4 regions of the Pseudomonas purpurea genome follow, and region 3 is predicted to be linked to each of the others. Evidence: predicted binding sites of a transcription regulator. Region 3 holds the regulator's gene; each other region holds the start of a gene.
The links. The regulator sigma-54, encoded in region 3, starts transcription at its own class of promoters, with help from an activator protein. The targets are predictions, from matches to a motif close to ANTGGCATNNANNTTGCTNT.
Positions count from the first base shown of each region.

Region 1: a site for sigma-54 is predicted at 2,432-2,451, ahead of AABM54_RS09045 (circularly permuted type 2 ATP-grasp protein). Genes of this name have one in related genera too.
Region 2: a site for sigma-54 is predicted at 2,560-2,579, ahead of glnA (glutamate--ammonia ligase). Genes of this name have one in related genera too.
Region 4: a site for sigma-54 is predicted at 2,233-2,252, ahead of AABM54_RS09375 (CmpA/NrtA family ABC transporter substrate-binding protein). Genes of this name have one in related genera too.

Region 1 covers NZ_CP150918.1:2,001,503-2,006,003, reverse strand. The annotation lists gene AABM54_RS09055 (transglutaminase family protein) at 1-31, opposite strand, end outside; gene AABM54_RS09050 (alpha-E domain-containing protein) at 28-978, opposite strand; gene AABM54_RS09045 (circularly permuted type 2 ATP-grasp protein) at 991-2,400, opposite strand; gene AABM54_RS09040 (ribonuclease E inhibitor RraB) at 2,880-3,221, opposite strand; gene AABM54_RS09035 (hypothetical protein) at 3,435-3,668, opposite strand; gene AABM54_RS09030 (START domain-containing protein) at 3,811-4,416, opposite strand; gene AABM54_RS09025 (YkgJ family cysteine cluster protein) at 4,458-4,501, opposite strand, start outside.
Region 2 covers NZ_CP150918.1:395,814-400,314, forward strand. The annotation lists gene AABM54_RS01820 (hypothetical protein) at 1-907, opposite strand, end outside; gene glnA (glutamate--ammonia ligase) at 1,057-2,463, opposite strand; gene thiI (tRNA uracil 4-sulfurtransferase ThiI) at 2,794-4,248, shown strand; gene typA (translational GTPase TypA) at 4,386-4,501, shown strand, end outside.
Region 3 covers NZ_CP150918.1:1,053,714-1,058,214, forward strand. The annotation lists gene rapZ (RNase adapter RapZ) at 1-284, opposite strand, end outside; gene ptsN (PTS IIA-like nitrogen regulatory protein PtsN) at 287-751, opposite strand; gene raiA (ribosome-associated translation inhibitor RaiA) at 764-1,069, opposite strand; gene AABM54_RS04710 (RNA polymerase factor sigma-54) at 1,192-2,685, opposite strand; gene lptB (LPS export ABC transporter ATP-binding protein) at 2,959-3,684, opposite strand; gene lptA (lipopolysaccharide transport periplasmic protein LptA) at 3,684-4,229, opposite strand; gene lptC (LPS export ABC transporter periplasmic protein LptC) at 4,216-4,501, opposite strand, start outside.
Region 4 covers NZ_CP150918.1:2,074,661-2,079,161, forward strand. The annotation lists gene AABM54_RS09370 (ANTAR domain-containing protein) at 296-871, opposite strand; gene AABM54_RS09375 (CmpA/NrtA family ABC transporter substrate-binding protein) at 887-2,098, opposite strand; gene AABM54_RS09380 (quinone-dependent dihydroorotate dehydrogenase) at 2,345-3,364, shown strand; gene AABM54_RS09385 (ribosome modulation factor) at 3,656-3,871, opposite strand; gene rlmKL (bifunctional 23S rRNA (guanine(2069)-N(7))-methyltransferase RlmK/23S rRNA (guanine(2445)-N(2))-methyltransferase RlmL) at 4,416-4,501, shown strand, end outside.

The sequences.
Region 1 (4,501 bases), 950 kb from region 3:
AGGTGGTCTCGTGGCTGATGGAAAGTCTCATGCGGCCTCCAGGTAGGAACGGTGAATGGCATTGCCCAACTGGCGCACCAACGGGATGAATTCGGTCAGCCAGATATGCAGGCCTTCGTCGAGAATTTCGTTGATGCCGGTGTAACGCAGGCGTGCGTCCATTTCCGCCGCCAGGCGTTGCGCGGGCCGGCCATTGGCCCCCGGCAGGCTGGCGAGGATCTGGTCGATTTCTTCCGTGCAGGCGCGCAACGAACGTGGCACGTCGGCACGCAGCAGTAACAGTTCAGCGACATGCCGGGCGCCGGGGGCATCGCGGTAGATCTCGGTGTACGCCTCGAACGACGACAAGGCCCGCAACAACGCACTCCACTGGTAATAGGCATGAGCGGTGCCATCGCTGACCGCTTCGGCCTGGTCGCCGGCCATTTCGTACCGGGCGTCGAGCAGGCGCAACGTATTGTCAGCCCTTTCGATGAACGTCCCCAGGCGAATGAAGCGGAACGCATCGTTACGCATGATGGTGCCGTAGGACGCGCCCCGGAACAGGTGGGAACGTTCCTTGATCCACTCGCAAAAACGGCTCATGCCGTAACGACTCAAGCCCTGATCGGCAATCCCGCGAATCTCCAGCCAGGTCGCGTTGATGTTTTCCCACATGTCTGCGGTAATTCGCCCACGCACCGCGTGGGCACTGGCCCGCGCGGCACCGAGGCAGCTGTAGATGCTGGCCGGGTTGGCCGCATCCAGGGCGAAAAAGTGCAGCAAGCGTTCGGCGTGCAGCTCACCGTGGCGCTCCAGGTAATCCTCGAGGGTGCCGGTGATCAACAACGGCATCGCCAGTTCATGCAGGCCATCACCGCGACCGTCCTGGGGCATCAATGACAGCGAGTAACTGATGTCCAGCATCCGTGCGAGGTTTTCCGCCCGCTCCAGGTAACGCGACATCCAATACAAATCCGAGGCAGTTCTACTTAGCATGGCAGGCTTCCTTCAATCCTCGACCACCCAGGTGTCCTTGGTTCCGCCCCCCTGGGACGAGTTCACCACCAGGGATCCTTCGCGCAGGGCCACACGGGTGAGGCCACCGGGTACGACACGGGTTTCGCGACCAGACAAGACAAACGGACGCAGGTCGATGTGGCGCGGGGCGATGCCGTTTTCGACAAACGTCGGACAGGTCGACAGCGACAGAGTCGGTTGTGCGATGTAGGCGTGGGGCTTGGCCTTGAGCCTCGCCCGGAAGGACTCGATCTCCGCCGCGCTGGCCGCAGGTCCCACCAGCATTCCGTAACCACCGGAGCCCTGGGTTTCCTTGACCACCAGCTCCGGCAGGTTCGCCAGAACATGGGAAAGCTCTGACGGATTGCGACACTGCCAGGTCGGCACGTTTTTCAGGATCGGCTCTTCGTCCAGATAGAAGCGGATCATGTCGGTAACAAACGGGTAAACCGACTTGTCGTCCGCCACGCCGGTGCCAATGGCATTGGCCAGCACCACATTGCCCGAACGGTAGGACGACAACAGGCCGGGCACGCCGAGCATCGAATCCGGGTTGAACGCCAACGGATCGAGGAAAGCATCGTCGAGGCGACGGTAAATCACGTCGACGGCTTTCGGCCCATCGGTGGTGCGCATAAACACCCGGTCATCACGCACGAACAGGTCCGCGCCCTCGACCAGTTCCACACCCATTTCCCGGGCCAGAAACGCATGTTCGAAGAATGCGTTGTTGAAACGGCCAGGGGTCAGCACCACCACGCTGGGGTCATCCAGCGGGCTGGAGCTTTTCAGGGTGTCGAGCAACAGGTTCGGGTAATGATCGATGGGCGCGATGCGCTGGGCGGCAAACAACTCCGGGAATAAACGCATCATCATCTTGCGATCTTCCAGCATGTAGCTCACGCCGCTGGGCGTACGCAGATTGTCTTCAAGCACGTAGTACGTTCCATCCCCATCACGCACCAGATCGACGCCGCAGATGTGGGAATAGATATCGCGGTGCAGATCCAGTCCTTGCATCGCCAACTGATACTGCTCGTTCGCCAGCACCTGTTCGGCCGGGATGATGCCGGCCTTGATGATGCGCTGTTCGTGGTAGAGGTCGGCGAGGAACATGTTCAGTGCCTTGACCCGCTGGATACAGCCACGTTCGACGACCCGCCATTCACTGGCGGGGATGCTGCGGGGGATGGTGTCGAAGGGAATCAGACGCTCTGTCCCCTGCTCATCACCATAGAGCGTGAAAGTAATCCCGGCGCGATGAAACAACAGATCGGCCTCGCGTCGCCGTTGTGCCAAAAGCTCGTCAGGCGTTTCGGACAGCCAACGGGCGAACTCCCGATAATGCGGGCGGACCTGGCCACCGGCATCGTACATCTCATCAAAATAGGTGCGGATCATGCCGTACTCCTTGTCACCCGGACACTGGGACTTCGCAAGGCCCGTGCCATCGGCATAAACGCTTTAATATCAACCGGTTGGATATTCACCTCGCACACACCGCACCAATCCTGTGCAACAAACGCTCCAACCTGACCGCCCCTGCTTCATTGCAAAGCAACGCTATCGGCTATCACCAGCATAGCCAGAGTTGATTTCACTGCCCGTCTGCGCCTGCGGATAATCCGCCCCATCGCGCAAAACGCTTCGCTCGACAGACTCAGGTGAAGCCCACGCACCAGGCTCATGGCGGCCCGGTCCGGTGTGTTCCGACCGGTTTCCTCTCCTTACCGGTCTTCCCTTTTGGCCACCCTCACGGGTGGCTTTTTTTTGCGCTGAATTCTTGTTTCAGGGTTTTGCCGTTCGCGGCGTCCCCGCCACCAATGAAAACGGCCGACCCGAAGGTCAGCCGTCGCTGAGTGTTGTCGCTGTTCATAGTGTTATGCGAGTGGCCCTCGTACCTCCTGCTTGACGCCCCAGCCTTCGATAATCCCACCCAGCGGCTCGACCACCGCTTCGAAGTCCTGCTCGAAGTCCCCGATACCGCCGTAAGTGGCGTACATCACCTTGCTCAACTCCAGATGCCAGGCACCGTCATCGCGTGCACTGACCTGAGCATTCAAACTCTCTCCACGAAATTGCCCCGCCGCTCGGCGTGCCCGCTCCTCGTCCGGAAAAATGGCGTAGAACTCGATGGGATGGAACCGTGAAAAATCAAAACCGCCTTCTTTCATGCGGCGCAGCACGCTGCTGCTGATGTCTTCTTGATAGGCTGTGCTCATGAAACGTCCTCCTCAAACCGATGGATAGACTTTCCGTACTCCCTGCGCCCGCAACCGAATGGTGAGAGCGATACGGCAATCAGATTGCCGCCGGGAAACAAGCATGTAGCTGACAAGACCAGACCTTAGCGATTCATTCGCTGATCTCGATTGCAGAGTAGCCGCAACAGAGATCCCCTGCCAAGACCTGGTTTCGGATCATCGCTGCGCTTATCAAACTGGAGTAATGCTGAGGATCTGAATGCTGTTTTGATCCTTCAGGCTTTTGACCGTCGGATCGTCGGTACGCCCTTCCAGATCATTGAGATCCAGTTCGGCCGGAACAGGGAGGAGTTTTGAGCGAATCAGTTGCGCCGCGCGCTCCATCGTGGGTTTCTGCTCGCAATCGAATTGCTCCACCGTCTGGACGCCGTGATCATCAACGAAGGTGACTTCCCACTTTTGCATCGGTGCCTCCTCGATAAACCCATGGATGGGCCTACATCCATCTCGACCCCGTACGCCCGGCAATCGTTCCCCCCAGCCGCTGGATCACACACCACGGAAAAGGCCGCCAGATCGGCGGCCTTGTAGCAACACAACAGCGGGCTTACTTCTCGGCACGCTCTTTGAGTGCTTTCAACGTATTGAACGGTGCGTCGACCACAAATTTGTTGGCCAACCACGACGGTACACTGCCGCCTGGCTCGGTGTGGACCTGGTAAGTCACCTCGACCTGGTCAGCGCCTTTGGGCACCAGTTTCCAGAAACCCTGGACTTGCGCTACACGTACAAAGCCTTTTTCTTCCGGAAGGTACGTCGGTACGCCTTCGAGTTTGCGGGTCAGGCTGCCATCGGCGCCCTCGACCGTGGTGACGTGCAGCACCGAATCACGCGCTGTAACAGGCCAAGGCGTATTGAATTGGGTGTAAGTCCAGGTCTGATCGCCTTCATGCTTGAGCAACTTCTGCGATTTGCACTCATGAATCCAGGCGCAAGCGCCCACTACGTCTTCCTGCAAACCGCGCAACTTGGCCATGGATGTCTTCATGACGGTCACACCCCGGTAAGCCTTGTACTGGGAGCCTGCGACCTCACTCAAGGACACCTTGATACCGTCCTCGTCCTTGGCCGTTTTCCAGTCTTCGGCCTGGGCTGTGGCGGCCAGCAGAACCGTCAAACCACACAACACAGCAATACGATGCAGCGAACCCATAGTCTTATTCCTTATTGTTGAAGTTCCGTTCGTTTAACACACTACGCCGCCGTCATTTGCTCCCACCAACCGAGCAGCTTGATGG
Region 2 (4,501 bases), 660 kb from region 3:
TGACATACCATTGGCCCTGACGCTTGCCCTCGACATAAGGGCCGCTCTGGTGCTCTTCCCAGCCTTTGCTGAAGTGCCATTCACCCGTGCGCAGGCCGTGACTGTACTTGCCTTGGGCGCCGATGAAACCATGGCCGTACACAACACTGTCGCCGTCTTCGCTGCCGCGGTAGCGGGTCGGATCGGTTTCCCAGGCGATCTGGCTGACCTGATAGTTGTAGACCGTACGCGAGCCCTCATGCAGGGGTTTGCCGTAGCCGCGCCAGTAGGTGACGGTCAGGAAGCGGCCATCCTTTTTCTGGAAGGTTTTCTTGTAGGCCAGTTGTTCCTCACCCGGCGGGGTGTGGCGGATCAGTTGCTGGCTATCGTCGAAGTAGCCGACCAGCGTGCCTTGGGTGTGGTCGATCTGATCGAATTCGGCAATGTCCGAATTTTCAAAGAAGAAGCGGTGGTTGAGTTGCGTCAGTTGGGCCAGGGCCTTTTTGACCGTGAGGGCGTCGAGGGTTTTCTTGCCGTCGACGATGCGGTCGAGGGCTTTTTGCAGCGAGCCGACCTGGCTATAAAGATGATCGTTGGCGTCGTAGCGGTAGGCATGTACCTGGTAACGACCCTGCTGCTTGAACAGGACGAAGCGGGTCGGCCTCTCGCTGTCCAGTGACATGGCGAAGACGGACTCGATCGAGGCGTCGCCGAAGTTATCGAGCAGTTGCGGTGACTGGTCGGGTGCCTGGCTGGGGCTGTAATAGCCTTTGACGCCATCGGCCTCCTTGAAGAATGCGAGGGTCATCGCGCTTTCCGGCAGGTTGCCGAGCAGCGGATGAGCCAACGGTTTGCCGTCATAGAAGGGTGCAGCGTGGGCGGTGCCCCATGCGAGGCAGCCGATCACGACCAGGTGTGTCCACTTCATGCGAATCCCTTCGTCTGGTGCACCGATGTCGGTGCGCGAAAATTGCCGATTATCCATGGATGTACAAACGCGGGAAATCAGCGCCCATAAAAAAGACCTCCCGAAGGAGGCCTCTTTTGAGTCACGCCGCTTGCGCGAGCGCTACCGGATCAGCAGCTGTAGTACAGCTCGTATTCCAGTGGGTGTACGAAGGTACGAACCTTGATCTCTTCTTCGCTTTTCAGGGCGATGTAGGCGTCGATGAAGTCGTCGCTGAACACGCCGCCTTTGGTCAGGAACGCACGACCTTTGTCCAGCTCTTCCAGGGCTTCTTTCAGGCTGCCGCACACTTGCGGGATCTCTTTCGCCTCTTCAGGCGGCAGGTCGTACAGGTTTTTGTCAGCGGCGTCGCCAGGGTGGATCTTGTTCTGGATGCCGTCCAGGCCAGCCATCAATAGTGCAGCGAAGCCCAGGTACGGGTTGGCTGCCGGGTCCGGGAAGCGTGCTTCGATGCGGCGAGCGCGAGGGCTGGACACGTAAGGAATACGGATCGACGCGGAACGGTTGCGAGCCGAGTAGGCCAGCATTACCGGAGCTTCGAAGCCCGGGACCAGACGCTTGTAGGAGTTGGTCGACGGGTTGGTGAAGCCGTTCAGGGCTTTACCGTGCTTGATGATGCCGCCGATGAAGTACAGAGCGGTGTCGGACAGGCCGGCATAGCCTTCGCCTGCGAAGGTGTTCTTGCCATCTTTGGCGATGGACAGGTGAACGTGCATACCCGAACCGTTGTCGCCGTACAGAGGCTTGGGCATGAAGGTCGCGGTGCGGCCGTAAGCATCGGCAACGTTGTGTACGCAGTACTTGAGGGTCTGAACTTCGTCAGCCTTGGCAACCAGGGTGTTGAACTTGACGCCGATTTCGTTCTGGCCGGCAGTCGCCACTTCGTGGTGGTGAACTTCGATGACCAGGCCCATTTCTTCCATGGCGTTGCACATGGAGGTACGGATTTCGTGGTCGTGGTCGAACGGCGGAACCGGGAAGTAGCCACCTTTGACGCCTGGACGGTGGCCTTTGTTGCCGCCTTCCACGTCCTGGTCGGACATCCACGAACCTTGTTCGGAGAAGATTTTGAACATGGAGCCGGAAATGTCGGACTTGAACTTCACTTCGTCGAAGATGAAGAACTCAGGCTCTGGACCTACGAATACGGTGTCGCCGATACCGGTGGACTTCAGGTATTCCTCGGCGCGCTTGGCGATGGCGCGTGGGTCGCGGTCATAGCCTTGCATGGTCGAAGGCTCGATGACGTCGCACACCAGGATCAGGGTCGGCTCTTCGGTGAACGGATCCAGGACGGCAGTGGTGTCGTCCGGCATCAGGATCATGTCGGAGGCTTCGATGCCTTTCCAGCCAGCGATGGAGGAACCGTCGAACATTTTACCTTCTTCGAAGAAGGCGTCATCCAGCGCGTCACGGGCCGGCATGGTCACGTGGTGCTGAGTGCCTTTGGTATCAGTGAAGCGCAGATCAATCCACTTGACGTCATGATCTTTGATGAGTTGAACCGACTTCGACATAGTGTCCTCCGGGTGGCTTCGGGCAGGTAGTGGAGTGCCCTTAGAATGTGGGTGATGCCGGCGCGAATACTCTGCCAAGGCAACCTGCCTCACAAGGGAGCAAATTGCATGCCAGTGCCCCGACTTGGGTTTTTCGCCCCAATCCCACGCATATAAAGGTGAAAGCGCAGGGTTTGCGCAAAATATCGCCCTTTAATGTAGCGCTTTAAGTGATAAATGACCTGTTTTGGTGCATCGAAAACCTTCTGCACATTAACTGGTTAAACCTTGAGCAATTTCCGCTATAATCCGCGCCCCCCTTTTTCGGCTGGCCCAGCGCGCGCTGTTTTCATGAAACTAATCGTAAAAGTCTTCCCCGAGATCACCATCAAGAGCCGCCCGGTACGGATGCGTTTCATCCGTCAATTGGCCAAGAACATCCGTGCCGTGCTCCGCGATCTGGACCCGGCTGTGGTGGTGAACGGCGTATGGGACAACCTCGAGCTGGAAACGCACGTCACTGACCCCAAAGCCCTGAAGGACATGACCGAGCGCCTGAGCTGCATGCCGGGCATCGCGCATTTCCTGCAGGTTGACGAGTACCCGCTGGGCGACTTCGACGACGTCGTCGCCAAGTGCAAGCTGCACTTCGGCGATTCGTTGGCCGGGAAGATTTTTTCGGTGCGCTGCAAGCGTGCCGGCAAGCACGAATTCAGCTCCATGGACGTCGAGAAGTACGTCGGCAGCCAACTGCGTCGTCAGTGCGGTGCTGCCGGTATTTCCCTGAAAGAGCCTGAAATCGAAGTTCGCATCGAAATTCGCGACAAACGGTTGTTCGTGATCCACAACCAGCACAACAGCATCGGCGGTTACCCGCTGGGCGCGCTGGAACAGACCCTGGTGCTGATGTCCGGCGGTTTCGATTCCACCGTCGCCGCCTACCAGATCATGCGCCGCGGGCTGATGGCGCACTTCTGCTTCTTCAATCTCGGCGGGCGTGCCCACGAATTGGGCGTGATGGAAGTCGCGCACTTCATCTGGAAGAAGTACGGCAGCTCTCAGCGCGTGTTATTTGTCAGTGTGCCGTTCGAGGAAGTGCTGGGCGAAATTCTCGGGAAAGTCGATAACAGTCATATGGGCGTAGTATTGAAGCGTATGATGTTGCGCGCTGCGTCCCGAATCGCTGATCGACTGGACATCGAGGCACTGGTCACCGGTGAAGCGATTTCCCAGGTGTCGAGCCAGACATTGCCGAACCTGTCCGTGATCGACTGCGTGACCGACAAGCTGGTCTTGCGTCCGCTGATCGCCAGTCACAAGCAGGACATCATCGACCTGGCCAACGAAATCGGCACCGCCGACTTCGCCAAGCACATGCCGGAATACTGCGGGGTCATCTCGGTGAACCCCAAGACCCACGCCAAGCGTCCGCGTGTGGAGCATGAAGAGAAAGAATTCGACATGGCGGTGCTCGAGCGTGCGCTCGAGAACGCCAAACTGGTGCCGATCGATCGCGTAATCGATGAATTGGGCCAGGACGTGCAGATTGAAGAAGTCAGTGAAGCGCTGGCCGGTCAGATCGTCATCGACATCCGTCACCCGGATGCCGCTGAAGACGACCCGTTACAGCTTGCTGGCGTCGAGGTACAAGCGATGCCGTTTTATGCACTGAACGCTCGTTTCAAGGAACTGGACCCTACTCGCCAGTACCTGCTGTATTGCGACAAAGGCGTGATGAGTCGCCTGCATGCCCACCATTTGCTCAGTGAGGGGCATGCCAATGTGCGCGTTTATCGACCGAGCTAAGAGCCCGGGGCTGTTTGCCTGTGGCCTGCGTCACCGGCCCCCCGACGCCGCCGTCAAGCTGTAACGGCTTTGCGGACGCAACGTTAATCGCTGCCAAGACTTGTCAGCACACCGAATCCTCTGATCGAGATACACAAGTGATCGAAAATCTACGCAACATCGCCATCATTGCTCACGTTGACCATGGTAAAACCACCCTGGTAGACAAACTCTTGCGTCAATCCGGCACCCTGGAGCGCAACGAGCTCAACGA
Region 3 (4,501 bases):
TCTTCGTCGGCATCCAGGTACAGCACGTCGCACTGAATGTGGCGGCTGCGCACTTCCGCGAGTAACTCGGGAAAGCGCGACAGGTGGCTGGGCAAGTTGCGTGCGTCGATTGAAACCGCCACCAGCGGCTGGGCCAGTTCGGTGTGGATCAGTGCGCGTTCGGCAAGTTCAGGTAACAGGCCGGCGGGCAAGTTATCGATGCAGTAGTAGCCGTTATCCTCGAGTACATCGAGGGCGGTGCTTTTACCTGAGCCGGAGCGGCCACTGACGATGATCAAGCGCATGGTTACCGACCGTTTTGCTCTTCCAGGACAACCTGGTACAGGGCTTCATTTGTCGCGGCGCTGCGAAGTTTTTCGCGCACATCCTTGCGGTCAAGCATGCTGGCGATCTGGCGAAGCAGTTCCAGGTGCGCATCGGTGGCGGCTTCCGGGACCAGCAATACAAACAGCAGGTCGACCGGGGCGCCGTCGATGGCATCGAAATCGATAGGAGCGTCCAGGTGCATCAGTGCACTGATGGGCGACTCGCAGCCTTTGAGGCGGCAGTGCGGGATGGCGATGCCGTTGCCAAAACCGGTTGAACCGAGTTTTTCACGGGCAATCAGGCTCTCGAAGACATCTTGCATCTCCAGATCCGGCACTTCACGGGCGATCAGGTTGGCAATTTGTTCGAGGGCGCGTTTCTTGCTGCCGCCCGGCACGTTCACGAGTGAACGGCCGGGGGTCAGGATGTTTTCAAGTCGGATCATGTGGGGGGAGTGTTAGCGACCAGTGCCTTGCAGCAGGCTCTGTTGCTTTTCCTTATGCTTTTTCAGTTGGCGGTCCAGCTTGTCCGTGAGCAGGTCGATCGCAGCATACATGTCGTCATGTTCTGCGTTGGCGACGACTTCCCCACCGTGGATGTGCAGCGTGGCTTCGATTTTCTGTTTCAGTTTCTCGACAGCCATCGTCACTTGCACATTGGTGATCTTGTCAAAGTGGCGTTCCAGTCGGTCGAGTTTCTCACCGATGTAGGCGCGCAGGGGTTCGGTCACTTCCAGTTGGTGTCCACTGATGTTGACTTGCATACAGCTTCTCCTTCGTTGCCAGTGCATAAGGCGGCAGGCTGGTTAGCCTGTCACTAGGCTGTGTCCGGGAATTGCCTGATGGCGAATTTCCGAACACACCCTGGAACGCGGTGGCGTGGCCCTTACATCAACCGCTTGCGTTCGCTTGAAGGCGCGATCCCAAGGGATTCGCGGTACTTGGCGACGGTGCGGCGGGCTACCTGAATGCCTTGTGCCTCCAGTAAACCAGCGATCTTGCTGTCACTCAACGGCTTTTTCTGATTTTCCGCGGCAACCAGTTTTTTGATGATCGCGCGGATCGCCGTGGACGAGCATTCGCCGCCTTCGGAGGTGCTGACGTGGCTGGAGAAAAAGTATTTCAGCTCATAAATACCTCGTGGGGTATGCATGAACTTTTGCGTGGTTACCCGTGAAATCGTCGATTCGTGCATGCCGACCGCCTCGGCGATGTCGTGCAGGACCAGCGGTTTCATGGCTTCATCGCCGTATTCGAGAAAGCCGCGCTGGTGCTCGACGATCTGGGTGGCGACTTTCATCAGGGTTTCGTTGCGGCTTTGCAGGCTCTTGATGAACCAGCGCGCTTCTTGCAGCTGATTGCGCATGAAGGTGTTGTCGGCGCTGGTGTCGGCGCGACGAACAAAGCCTGCGTATTGCGGATTGACTCGCAGGCGCGGCACCGACTCCTGATTCAGTTCCACCAGCCAGCGCTCGTTGTCCTTGCGCACGATCACGTCGGGAACCACGTATTCGGCTTCACTGGACTCGATTTGCGAACCCGGTCGAGGGTTGAGGCTCTGCACCAGTTCGATGACCTGGCGCAGCTCATCTTCCTTGAGCTTCATGCGGCGCATCAGTTGGCTGTAATCGCGGCTGCCCAACAGGTCGATGTAGTCGCTGACCAGGCGCTTGGCCTCGGCCAGCCAAAGGGTCTTGGCGGGCAGTTGGCGCAATTGCAGCAACAGGCACTCGCCCAGGTTGCGCGCGCCGATGCCGGCCGGCTCGAATTGCTGGATGCGATGCAGGACGGCTTCGATTTCGTCCAGTTCGATGTCCAGCTCCGGGTCGAAGGCTTCGAGGATTTCCTCGAGGGTTTCGTCCAGGTAGCCCTGATTGTTGATGCAGTCGATCAGGGTGACGGCAATCAGGCGGTCGGTGTCGGACATCGGCGCCAGGTTCAATTGCCAGAGCAGGTGGCTTTGCAGGCTCTCGCCGGCCGATGTGCGGGTGGTGAAGTCCCACTCGTCGTCATCGTTGCTTGGCAGGCTGCTGGCGCTGGTCTGGTAGACGTCTTCCCAGGCTGTGTCGACCGGGAGCTCGTTGGGAATGCGTTCGTTCCACTCGCCTTCCTCGAGGTTGTCCACCGTGGGGGCGGTTTCCTGGTAGGAGGGCTCTGTAATGTCGGTATTGGGTTTTTGCTCGATGTTGTCCGCCATGGGGTCGGCGTTATCGAAATCCTCGCCTTCTTCCTGGCGTTCGAGCATAGGGTTGGACTCCAGTGCCTCCTGGATTTCCTGTTGCAGGTCCAGGGTCGACAATTGGAGCAGGCGGATGGCCTGTTGCAGCTGCGGTGTCATCGTCAGCTGCTGGCCCATTCTCAAGACTAGCGATGGTTTCATGGCAGGGGCTTAACACCTTATTCGCCGGCGCACATGCGCCATCCACTACAAGGGCGCCGGAGCGCCAAACTTAAGCAAATTATATGCCCGAAACTGAAGTGTTTGCCTAGAGCGCTGTAACAATTAAAGCATTTTAAATTTTCATTGCGCCAGGCCGCGTCGCCCAAGGCTGAGGAACTGAGGGCGTGGGGATGCCCTAAGCGCCGTATCAATAAAAACCTGCTGGTTTTATTGAGGGGGGGCGCTCCGGTAACGGGTCAAGCACCTCGGCGCTTACAGGCGGAACTCGTGGCCCAGGTACACTTCCTTGACCAGTTCGTTGGCCAGGATGGTCGCAGAGTCGCCTTCGGCGATCAGTTGGCCATCGTTGACGATGTAGGCGGTTTCGCAGATGTCCAGGGTTTCGCGGACGTTGTGGTCCGTGATCAGGACGCCGATGCCCTTGGCCTTGAGGTGGTGAATGATCTGCTTGATGTCGCCTACCGAAATCGGGTCCACGCCGGCGAACGGTTCGTCGAGCAGGATGAATTTCGGGGCAGTGGCCAGGGCGCGGGCGATTTCCACGCGGCGGCGTTCGCCACCGGACAGGCTCATGCCGAGGTTGTCGCGGATGTGGTTGATGTGGAATTCCTGCAGCAGGCTTTCCAGCTCCTTGCGACGACCGGCCTTGTCGAGTTCCTTGCGGGTCTCGAGGATGGCCATGATGTTGTCGGCGACCGAGAGTTTGCGGAAGATCGACGCTTCTTGCGGCAGATAGCCGATACCGGCGCGAGCACGGCCGTGCATCGGCTGGTGGCTGACGTCCAGGTCGTCGATCAGCACGCGGCCCTGATCGGCCTGAACCAGGCCGACGATCATGTAGAAGCAGGTGGTCTTGCCGGCGCCGTTAGGGCCAAGCAGGCCGACGATCTGGCCGCTGTCGATGGACAGGCTGACATCGCGCACGACCTGGCGGCTCTTGTAGCTCTTGGCCAGATGCTGAGCTTTCAGAGTTGCCATTACTGGGCCTTCTGCTCGTCGGTTTTCTTTTTCGGCTGGATGACCATGTCGATCCGCGGACGTGGCGCGGTCACTGCGCTGCCATTGGCGCGGCCAGCGTTGGCGACCTGCTTGACCGTGTCGTAGACGATTTTCTCGCCTTCGGTGGTGTTGCCGTCGTTGATTACTTTGGCCCGATCGATCAGTACAACGCGGTTTTGCGCTGCGTGGTACTGGATGGTCACCGCATAGCCCTGGACGGGTTTTGTATCCGTCGGCTTCTGCAACTGCTCGAAATAGGCCAGGTTGCCTACCGAGGTCACGACGTCGATGTCACCGGCCGGGGTGCGGGTGATGGTCACGGTGTTGCCGGTGACCTTCATCGAGCCCTGGGTGATGATGACGTCACCTTTGTAGGTGGCAATACCTTGCTTGTCATCAAGCTGAGCATCGTCAGCCTGAATGCGGATAGGTTGCTGGCTATCGTTCGGCAGAGCCCAGGCGCTCACGCTTCCCAGTGCTGCGCCCAGACTGAGCAAAATAGGGAGGGTTTTAACGAGCCTCATACTGTCCTCTTACGTTCGATAGCAGGTGTATCCTGCTTTCTTTCAAATACGCTTTCATTCCGTTACCAGTCGATACACCACCAGCGCCGTCGATTCTAACGGCTTGCTGGGTCTGCGCATATTGCTGTTGCGGGAATACGGTCATGCGACTGCTGGTAATGATGGTTTCACGGTTTTTTTCGTCGGTGCGCGCAATGCGCACCGAGTCGATCAGCTCGACTTCGGTACCGTCCGGGTTGACTTCGCCGCGTTTGCTCTGGATATGCCAGGGG
Region 4 (4,501 bases), 1.0 Mb from region 3:
GGCTATGGGGCCAAAACGAAAAAACGTCGCCACCCGCTGCGCTTGCGCGAACAGGGTGTGCGACGTCTTTGTCGTAGGTGGGGCAACCGCCGTTGGTTACCTGTGCCGATTACATAGCGAGAATTGTGCCAACAGGTTAAGACCGAGTTGTGGCCAATCGCGAGCAAGCTCGCTCCCGTTCGGCTGCGGAGCAGTCGTGATCTGGCTGATGGGTCTTATCTGACACGATGCGCTGGCAGGTTTTGGGGCGCTTCGCACCCCAACGGGAGCAAGCTCCCTCGCCACAACGATCGGGTCAGCCCAGCAACTCACTCATGGCAATGATTTGCTCCGCCACCTGGATCAGCTTCTGCTGGCGGCTCATGGCCTGGCGCCGCATCAGGGTGTAGGCCTGTTCCTCGTTGCAGTCTTTCATGTTCATCAGCAAGCCCTTGGCCAGTTCAATGCGCTTGCGCTCGGCCAGTTGCTGGTCGCGGGCCTGGAGTTGGGCGCGCAGCGCCTGATCGCTTTCAAAACGCGCCATCGCCACGTCGAGGATCGGTTGCAGGCGCGCGGCATGAATGCCTTCGACGATGTAGGCGCTGACGCCGGACTTGATCGCCTGGCGCATCACCCCCGGGTCGTGCTCGTCGGTGAACATCACAATCGGCCGTGGCTGGTCGCGACTGACCAGCACCACTTGCTCCAGCACGTCGCGGCTCGGTGACTCGGTATCGATCAGGATTACGTCCGGGCGCACCGTTTCGACGCGTGCGGGCAGGTCGATGGTCAGGCCGGACTCGTCGATCACCTCAAAGCCTGCCTCTGTCAGCGCGGCTTTGAGTCGCCCGACTTTTTTCGCGGTGTCGTTGATCAGCAGGATACGCAACATGGTCATGGCTTCCTGTCAGCGGCGGGCGAGAAGGGTGGGAGTGTCGGCCATGGCGTGCAGCTTGAAGCTGCGGGCGTACGTCGCCGGGTCCGAGCCGTCCCAGGTTTTGCCGTCGATCAACTGACTGCTGCGCATCTCCTGGCCCCAGGCTGCGATACCCAGCGCCGTGGCGGCGTCGCGGTAGACGCCCAGTTGCTGGACCTGCCGCGCCACGCCCAGATAGTCCGGGTCTTCGCGCAGCAAACCCCAGCGCCGGAACTGGGTCATGAACCACATACCATCGCTCAGGTACGGAATGTTCACCTCACCGCCGTGATGAAAGCGCAACGTGTGCGGGTCCTGCCAGCGATGGCCGAGGCCGTCGGCATAGTCGCCCAGCAGGCGCGGTTCGATACAGTCCAGCGGCGCGTCGAGGTACTCGGGAGCGCTCAACAGCTGTGCGGTGCTCCGGCGATTTTCCGGGCTTTGCTCGATGAAACGGCTGGCTTCCAGAATGGCCATGACCAGGGCGCGGGCGGTGTTCGGGTAGTGTTCGACGAAGGCACGGGTGCAGCCGAGGACTTTTTCCGGGTGATCGGGCCAAATGCTCTGGCTCGTCGCAAGCGTGAAACCGAGGTTCTGCCGTACCGCGCTGGCGCTCCAGGGTTCGCCGACGCAGAAGCCGTCGATACGCCCGGCCTGCAAGTGCGCGACCATTTGCGGCGGCGGGACCACGACGCTGTCGACATCCAGCAATGGATGAATGCCCTGGCTCGCCAGCCAGTAATACAACCACATGGCGTGAGTGCCGGTGGGGAACGTCTGGGCAAAGGTGAGTTTTGGGCGACGTTGGTGCACATAGGCATCCAGCGCTTCAGGACGGGTCACGCCCAAGGCTTGCAGGCCGTGGGAGAGGTTGATGCTCTGGCCGTTCTGGTTCAGGCCCATGAGCACCGCCATGTCCGTTGCCGCCACGCCGCCGATCCCCAGGTGCACGGCGTAGATCAAGCCGTACAGGCTGTGGGCGGCATCCAGTTCGCCGCTGACCAGTTTGTCCCGCAGGTTGGCCCAGGACGACTGGCGCTTGAGGTTCAGCGTCAGGCCATAGGGCTGAGCGAAGCCCTGGGTCGCGGCAACGACCACCGAGGCGCAGTCGCTCAGGGCCATGAAGCCCAGGTTGATCTCGGTTTTTTCCGGGGCATCGCTGCCGTTGACCCAGGCCAGAGGGGCTGCTTGAGGTTCAGTCATCGCATAAGCACCTTGCATGAAAAAGCGCCGTACCCGACCACCGTGAAAATCAGGCCGGATGACGACGCCGTTGTCCTTTCCATCAGCCCTGTGGGGCTCATCCCGTCGTTGGCATGAGTGCTGATGCGTTAACAAGTGCAAGGCATATGCCACTGGCTGCTGATTTCATCGTGCGCCTCGCGTGCGACCCCGATGCCCGGCTATAATCGCCGCCTAATTTCGCCGCCAACCGAGTCAAACCCGCCCATGTATACCCTGGCCCGCCAACTGCTGTTCAAACTCTCCCCGGAAACCTCCCACGACCTGTCCCTGGACTTGATCGGTGCAGGCGGGCGTGTGGGCCTCAACGGCTTGCTGTGCAAGGCGCCGGCGCAGTTGCCGGTGAACGTCATGGGGCTGGACTTTCCCAACCCGGTGGGGTTGGCGGCGGGGCTGGACAAGAACGGAGCGGCCATCGACGGGTTTGCCCAATTGGGTTTTGGCTTCGTTGAAATCGGCACCATCACCCCGCGTCCACAGCCCGGTAACCCCAAGCCACGGATTTTCCGCTTGCCGCAGGCCGAGGCGATCATCAATCGCATGGGTTTCAACAACCAGGGCGTCGATCATCTGTTGGCCCGCGTGGCCGCTGCCAAGTACAAGGGCGTGCTGGGGATCAACATCGGCAAGAACTTCGACACGCCGGTCGAGCGTGCCGTCGACGACTACCTGATCTGCCTGGACAAGGTGTACGCCCACGCCAGCTATGTGACGGTCAACGTCAGTTCGCCGAACACCCCGGGCCTGCGCAGCCTGCAATTTGGTGATTCGCTCAAGCAACTGCTGGCGGACCTGGCCACGCGTCGGGCCGCACTGGCGCTGCGCCACGGCAAACATGTCCCACTGGCGATCAAGATCGCCCCGGACATGACCGACGAAGAAACCGCTCAGGTTGCACAGGCGCTGGTTGAAACCGGCATGGACGCGGTGATTGCCACCAACACCACGCTGAGCCGCGTCGGCGTTGAAGGCCTGGAGCACGGTGACGAGATGGGTGGTTTGTCGGGTGCCCCCGTGCGCGACAAGAGCACCCACACTGTGAAGGTGCTGGCCGCCGAGTTGACTGGACGTTTGCCGATCATTGCGGTGGGCGGTATTACCGAAGGCAAGCATGCGGCTGAGAAGATCGCCGCAGGTGCGAGTCTGGTGCAGCTCTACTCTGGCTTCATCTATAAGGGCCCGGCGCTGATTCGTGAGTCTGTCGACGCGATCGCGGCCCTGCGCTGAAGCCTATGGGTAAGGGCTTTTGTGGCGAGGGAGCTTGCTCCCGTTCGGCTGCGAGGCAGTCGTAAATCCTGCAATCGCGCTTTACCTGATACACCGAGTTGATTGGTTTTGGGGCCGCTTCGCAACCCAGCGGGAGCAAGCTCCCTCGCCACAAAAGCCCCACCGCAATTTTTACAGGCATAAAAAAGGGCTCCTCGAAGGAGCCCCTGGGCCGAAGCCCGCCGTCCGGATGGGACGTGCGTGGTTAAGGTGTTGCGTATTCAGATTGTCGTGTCGGAATGTGTGCCCCGTTTAGCCGACGGCGTGAAGTTCGTTGAGTCTATGGATTCCCGCAGTGCCGGTCATACCGTCCCAGTTGTCGCCGCGTCCTTCTCGCCAGCCGTTGATCCAGGCTTGGCGTACCGACGGTAGAGTAAATGGGCAAAGCTCACGGGATTTACCACCAACGCCATATTGATATCCGCGCAAAAATGCTCTTTCCAACGGATCACGCTTAAGTCTTCTCATAGGGTGTTTCCCTCACTTGTTGACTGTATTTTTCGCGTCGACCTCTATTGAGGTCTGGCAGAAAATTTCCTGCCGTTGGCGGCTCGCTGCCGGCGTCGCGAGCCAAGGTGTTGACGCCGTTGCGACGTCAACCTGTAGTGAGTTCTAACCAAAGCGTCACATCGAGGGAATGATCGTTTTGTCATAAGCACGTAACCATCTAGGTGCTATGGCCATAAGAAACATCTCGTTTGTAACCGGTTTGATAAGCAAAGCCCGGTATGATCGGGCTCCCAGTAAATGATGGGGTTAATGCTTTAGTGAGAATGTCCACCCGTTGCACTCGGGTACTATTCGACGAAGGGTCGAGTTATGACATTTTGTTGCAACGAATTTTTTATCTGCCCCTGCATCTAAGCTCTTTTTAACCTTCGGGTTTTGAGTCGCAGGGGTGGAACGGCACACCTTCGTGCCACGCGAGCGCTCTTCAAGAAAAGCGCTTGATTGAAAACCGGACGGTCGATGCGTTGCCCGTTCACTTATTGCTAAAGGCCCTGGAATTCCCATGTCGGAACGTTACGAACTCTTCCTCACTTGCCCTAAAGGTCTCGAAGGCCTGCTCATCGAGGAAGCCGTCGGGCTTGGCCTTGA